Regions from separate parts of the Pseudoalteromonas mucoides genome, predicted to be linked through region 2. Evidence: riboswitches for the same ligand, from Rfam matches in the RefSeq annotation. Region 2 holds a riboswitch; the other holds the start of a gene.
The links. Region 2 has a riboswitch for lysine ahead of dapA (4-hydroxy-tetrahydrodipicolinate synthase). Riboswitches for the same ligand answer to the same signal wherever they lie in the genome.
Positions count from the first base shown of each region.

Region 1 (3,418 bases), on a different contig from region 2:
CGCCCGTTTGCAAAACTAGCTAAGCATTTTTATCATCAACAAGAAGTCGACTTAATAACCCAAACCGAGCAATGTGCTGCCCAGCGTTTTTTTAGGATTTGGACCTTAAAAGAAGCACTCGCCAAAGCGACTAGCCGCCCTATTGCTCAACTTCTCAGTCCACATGTTTTCACCGAGCTCGCAACGGCTAATTTAAATGCTAAAAGCACAATATTTGAAGGCTTTGACATATCTATCGTGAATAAAAAAAGCACTGACTGGCAGTGCTTTTATATCACTGACTTACAGCAATTAAGCAGCGCTTTCGAACTCAAGTAAACGGCTATGGATAGCTTGAACAACTAAATCTGATTCAGCTTGTTCAACTAAAAAGCATAAATTGTGTTTGCTCGCACCGTGGCAAATTAAACGAATGTTAAAGTCGCTAAGCACATTCATTAAGTTTACTTCTTGTTGGCGCAGCTGAATTTCAGAGCCAATGAGCGCCACCAGCGTTAGGTTATTTTCAACCGATACATGGCAAAATTCAGCAAGTTTATCTAAACAATCTTGATCAAGCTCAGGGCGAGACGCATTCGGTGCATTATCAAGTGTAATTGCCACACTGATTTCAGAGGTTGTCACTAAATCAACTGAGATATTAAACTCACTCAATATAGTAAATACGCGCGCTAAGAAACCACTGGCTAAAAGCATTTCAGGGCTTTTTAGGGTTAACAAAATTTGGTTTTTACGTTGCGTAACAGCACGAATACCTGGCACTTGAGATTTTTCACGTTCGATCCACGTACCACCACGCTCAGGCTCTCGGCTTGAACCTACAAACACACTAATGTGGCTTCTACTGGCTGGTAAAATTGTTGCTGGGTGCAATACCTTTGCGCCAAAGGTGGCCATTTCTGCCGCTTCATCAAAGCTTAAACGGGCAATCGGTGTGGCTTTTACGCACAAACGCGGATCGGTGCTAAAAATACCCACAACGTCTGTCCAAATATGTACACTTTTCGCGTTGACAGCCTCTGCTAATAACGCTGCGCTGTAATCTGAACCACCACGGCCAAGGGTAGTTGTTTGCCCATGGGCATCACTACCAATAAAACCTTGAGTAACAACAACATGTTCTTTTAGTAATGGAATTAAATGCGCTTTTGCCGCCATTGCAGTTGCTTCTACATCTGGCGTTGCTTTTGAGAATTGGCTATCAGTTTTTAATACTTGGCGTACATCAAAACGCACCGCATCTAAACCATTTAGGCGTAATACTTGGGTAAATAAATACGACGATAAACGCTCACCAAAGCTTAATAATTCATCGTGTTGTTGCTTAGATTTAAGCGTTTCACTGGCAAGCGATTTAAACGCTTTAATTGTTTCAGTAAAACCATGCGCTAAATCAGCATCAAGCGACAGTTCATTTAAAATGGCGTCTTGAATAGCAATCACACCATTAATGTGTTCGCTACGCTCTTGGGCAGTTAAGTCTTTTTTGCATAAAGCAACGAGGTGATTTGTTACACCTGCGCTGGCACTCACAGCCACAACGCGCACTGTGTTATCAGCTACAATAATTTCACTACAACGGCTCATAGCGTCAAAATTAGCTACGCTTGTACCACCAAATTTAGCGACAACGTAATCTGATTTTGCATTGCTTAATTGTTGCGTGTTATTTGTAACTACTTGGGTATTCATGTCGTCTCCTGTTGTGGCATTAACCACGATAATACAAGAAGAACTTGGCAAGGGGGTGCTTGATAAGAAAAGTCCACTGCCAGAAGCTCTCCACCTAAATTGGTGACAGTTTTGAGGATTCAGCCCCATAAACCGAAAAACCACTGTGACGTCAGTTGTTCTTCTCGGCGAGTATTTCCCTCCTTAATGATCAAAAGCAAACGTCGCTTCACATTAAGTACCTAAATATCGCACCTCTTCTGAATGTTAGATTAACTACTTTAAATTAGTGGCTAAAATAACAAAGCCCGCTATAAAGCGGGCTTTGAAAGTTATCGTTTAGACGTCTAGCTGTCAAGTTGTTTTATTAAATCTCGTACGATTAAATAAAACTCCCGGCAACATAAGAGCCAACATAACCTACCGTATAAGCAATTAATAAATAAACCGACATACGTAAATAGCTCATAAAGGTCAGCGCTTTTACTTTACTCATGGCAATAATACCCGCGGCCGAACCTATAATAAGCATAGACCCACCCACACCTGTGGCATAGGTAAACGACAGCCACTGCTGCGGGCTCATTATGATATCGGCTTTTAACAATGCAGCTGTTAGCGGCACGTTATCAACCGCAGCTGATAGAATACCCATGAGGTAATTTGCATATTGCGCAGGCATTAGCTCATATAAGTTAGTGAACTTACTAAGCATACCCACTTCTTTTAATGCACCAACGAGTAACAGCACACCAACAAAAAATAGCAAAGTGTCGTATTCTATTTCGCGAATGTAATCGATGATTTTTTTGTTTACGTCTTTTTTGCGCATTAAAAACTGTGCAGTTAAAAACATCAGTGACAAACCAAACAAAAAGGTCAACAACGGCGGTACATGGTAAAGCACGCTAAGCGTTAATGTAGCCATAATGGTTGATAAGAAAATAACCGCGATAGTGATATCGGTTTTTTCAATGCGACGCTCTTCTTGTTTGGTAAACTCAACAGCACCATTTAAGCCAAACGACAGCATAATTGCCAACAGTGCAACACTTGAAAGTGCTGGCACAATAAGCAATAGCAAGTTTGCTATGCTGACTTTACCATCGAGGAAAATCATCAAGGTCGTTACATCACCGGTTATGAGTGACACCCCACCAGAGTTCACACTAAAAACAATTAACGTAGCGTATTTAATGAGCTTTTTCGGATCGAGTTTTAACGACATCACGACTGCAAGTGAGATAAGCGTAGCGGTAATGTTGTCTGATATCGACGAAAATAAGAAGGAAAAGCCACCAATTAAAAACATCAGCTTACGTTCGCTAATGGCACTTGGCATCACTCTGTGCACAATATTTTGGATAAAACCTTTGGAGTTCAAATAGGCAACAAAAGTCATTGCAGCCATTAAAAACAACCATAGTGTGGCAATCTCTAAAATATTGTGATCAAGTTGATGTTGTATATTTTCGGGGCTTTGCCCGTTAAGCGGCGAGATAAATAAGATAATCCAGCATAAAGTGCCAAAGAAAAGCGTAGTTTTGGCCTTGTTTACATGGATAATATCCTCTATAACGATGAGCACGAATGCCAGCGTTATCAGGGTTAGGATAATTGACGTTACCATGGTATTTGAACAACCTTTAGAAAAATGTAAAAATTGCATTCTTGATGTCACTTATGTGACACGGCGCGCAGTCTAGCACCAAAGGCTTTGTAAAACTATTGCCAATTACCTATTTTA
Region 1 is NZ_JBMMUC010000003.1:180,407-183,824, forward strand. It holds gene AAEU30_RS04190 (4'-phosphopantetheinyl transferase family protein) at 1-318, shown strand, start outside; gene lysC (lysine-sensitive aspartokinase 3) at 292-1,692, opposite strand; lysine riboswitch at 1,768-1,939, opposite strand; gene nhaD (sodium:proton antiporter NhaD) at 2,054-3,301, opposite strand.
Region 1: linked by a shared signal. The riboswitch ahead of lysC (lysine-sensitive aspartokinase 3) and the one ahead of dapA (4-hydroxy-tetrahydrodipicolinate synthase) in region 2 are both predicted to bind lysine.

Region 2 (3,418 bases):
GATATGAGTTGGTTTCCACTAAACACGCCAGCTTGTTGTTCAGAGGCAACATCAATACTCAATTGTTTAGCCACAGCGTCGTTAAATAACAGCAGCGAAGGTTCGCCAACTGGGCTTGGTTTATCGGCTATAGCAAATTGCTCTGCGATGTCGGTATAGCGTGATACTAATTTCATGAAATTACCTTTCGCCGCTATTGCGGTTCAGTTGTTTGAATACCCACACGATTATCACCCACGCTGTAGGCTACAATTAAGCTAAGCTCCTGCAAGCTTAAGCCACTTTGTTTGTGCAATTCATTAAAAAATGCTTGAGCAGCAGTGAGGGATTTTTTAGTTTGTAAGCCACCGTCTATAATTTTATGCGCGCGCAAGTAGCTTTCTACATCGCGTGAAAGTAAAAACGTATCTTTACCCAGTGTGCGTAATGCATAAGGCCCAGTATTACCACCTAAACGTGCGCCGTGCTTTTTTAAATACGCCCACAAGCCAATTATGTCGTCTGTAGGCCAATTGGCAATAAACGCACTAAAGCTACCGTTCTCTTTAGCGACTTCATGGATCATATACGTATTTTCAGGAATCGTTTGTACTTTTTTAAAGTTACGAATAATACGTTCATCACTGGCTTTTTGTTCCAACATATCAGGTGGCATCATCAGTAGTTTTTCAACACTAAAATCCCAAAACACTTCCCTAAAGCCAGCCCACTTACTATTAATTACAGACCAATAAAAGCCACTTTGAAAAACCTTGCGGGTAAACTCTTCAAGCCAAGCATCATCGGGCAACTTTTTAAGCTGTGCCTGTGAAAGTGGCGCATGCAGCAATTGCGCTAACATCGCTTTACCGCCTTTTCGCTGTGCTGCTCGTTGATAAATATCCTGAAACTTTTCCATTGATTAACTACCCTTGCTTTGTCTATTTGCTAGTGTACGAAAAAAGCAGGTAATACGTAACCTTTCACCAACAAAGATCAATACATACTGACATAGTTAGCCTTGACACCTAGACGGCTAAAATGCTTTAATCACCGCCATTACCCCTATTTAAGGTGTGAGTTTTATAATTTAGAACTCACACTATGGGCTAGAAGAGGTGCGTTATTCAGGTAACGTATGTGAGGAGCACACACTCCAATGATCATACGTGAGGGGAATTAACGCCGAGAAGTAACTCTTTTTGTGAAGGGTTGTTTCGGGCGACTGGGTTGAATCCCAGCGACTGTCACCAACAACAGCAACGCTGTTGATAAGTTTGGTGGAGAGCTTCTGGTCTTAGTATAATAAGGCCCGTGCGCCTTATTATTTAAGCCCATTCGCTCTTCGAATTTTAATGTTCGAATGATGTTAATGCGGCGTATTTAAATTCTCCCTCATTTTACTCATCGAACACCTGATAAGTTCGTTGCAGATGAAAAACAACTTTAATTTAAACGACTACCCGTTATGGACCGCACTCGTCACGCCTTTTACTGATGCAGGCGAAGTCGATTATGCTGTACTTGAACAGCTGGTTGCACAACAGCAAGCCGCTAATAATGGTATTTTGTTACTTGGCAGTACGGGCGAAGGCCTAGCACTTAGCTTGAAAGAGCAACAAGCCATTGTTGAGCATGTATGTCAGTTAAAACCTAGCGTGCCATTAATGGTTGCCGTTGGCGGTATGAACCTAGCACAACAAATTGCGTGGGTAGAGTACTGTAATCAACTGCCTATTCACGGTTATTTACTGGGCTCACCACTGTATGCTAAACCGGGCATTGTGGGTCAAACTCACTGGTTTGAAAGTCTACTTAACGCAAGTAATCACCCTTGTATGCTTTATAACGTCCCTGGGCGCAGCGCAGTAGATATTCCACCCGCGGTTATTAGTAATTTGAAAGACCATAAAAATTTATGGGCGCTTAAAGAAGCCAGCGGCGACATTGCTAAGTTTGAAGGTTTTAGAACTGCCTCGCCAGAGTTAGCAATATTCAGTGGCGATGATGCCCTTATGCCTTACTTTGCTCAAGCAGGAGCAAAAGGTTTAGTTTCTGTAGCAGCTAATGCATGGCCAGAACAAACCCATGAGTTTGTTAAGCGCAGCCTCAGCGGTCAGCACCCAAATTTATTTGCTGATTGGTCACAAGCAATCCAAAGCTTGTTTGCCGTCGCGAACCCTATTCCCGTAAAAGTTTTGATGCATCTACAAGGGAGACTAAACAGCCCGTATTTGCGCCCACCATTAACTCACTTAGAGTTAACCCAAACAGATTGCATTAACAATGCAAATAACACCATTTTATCTTGGCATTAAACACAGGTTTTTATAATGAGCTGGTTAGAACTATTAAATAATTTAGAATCAGGCGCTGTTCGCGCTGCAACACAAGACGACAATGGCCAATGGCATGCAAACGTTGAAGTAAAACAAGGTATTTTAGAGGCGTTTAAAAACGGCACCAATACCGAATTTGCAGGCGGTTTTGTTGATAAGCACAACTTAGCACCGCAAGAGTTTACTGCCGAAAATGGCGTTCGTATGGTACCTGGTGGCTCAAGTGTTCGCCGTGGTGCTCACGTAGCTCAAGGCACGATTATCATGCCGCCAGCGTACGTAAACATTGGGGCTTTTATTGACGAAGGTACCATGGTTGATAGCCACGCTTTAGTTGGTTCGTGTGCACAAGTTGGTAAAAACGTGCATTTAAGTGCTGCTGTGCAATTAGGTGGCGTACTTGAGCCAATTGGTGCAAGCCCTGTTGTGGTAGAAGACGATGCATTCATCGGCGCAGGCTGCGTAATCGTTGAAGGGGTTGTTGTTAAAAAAGGTGCTGTACTTGCACCAGGCGTACGCTTATCAGCCACTATCCCTGTGTATGACTGCGTTAACGAGCGTCAACTTGATAAAGGTGAGCCAATTCCTGAATATGCCATTGTAATTCCAGGCTCTCGTCCGGCTTCTAATGAGTGGGCACGTGAGCAAGGTTTAAGCATGTCATGTGCGTTAATCGTAAAATACCGTGATGAACAAAGTGATGCGTCATTACTACTTGAAGAGGTTTTACGTTAATGACCTTTTTGAGCACGCCAGTTAAAGCCGCTATTGATGAGCTATCAACTAAACTTGATACACCATTTTTTGTTTACGACCTTGATTCACTCAATGCACACCTTAAGCGTTTAGTGGCACAAACCGAAGTGAAACTTTGGTATGCAGTTAAAGCCAATCCTCTGTCTAAAGTAATTCAAAGCTTAGATGGTGCTGGTTTTAACTTTGATGTGGCAAGTAAAGGCGAACTTGAGCAAGTACTTGCTCAAGGTATTAACAGTGAGCGCGTGCTCAACACTGGGCCTGCTAAAAGCCCAAAACAAATTAAACACTTTATTGAGCGCGGTGTACGTATTTTTGTCGCTGAAAGCCTTAATCAAGTGCGT
Region 2 is NZ_JBMMUC010000013.1:165,481-168,898, forward strand. It holds gene AAEU30_RS15220 (protein adenylyltransferase SelO) at 1-176, opposite strand, end outside; gene AAEU30_RS15225 (DNA-3-methyladenine glycosylase I) at 194-898, opposite strand; lysine riboswitch at 1,085-1,278, shown strand; gene dapA (4-hydroxy-tetrahydrodipicolinate synthase) at 1,413-2,297, shown strand; gene AAEU30_RS15235 (2,3,4,5-tetrahydropyridine-2,6-dicarboxylate N-succinyltransferase) at 2,313-3,053, shown strand; gene AAEU30_RS15240 (PLP-dependent decarboxylase) at 3,053-3,418, shown strand, end outside.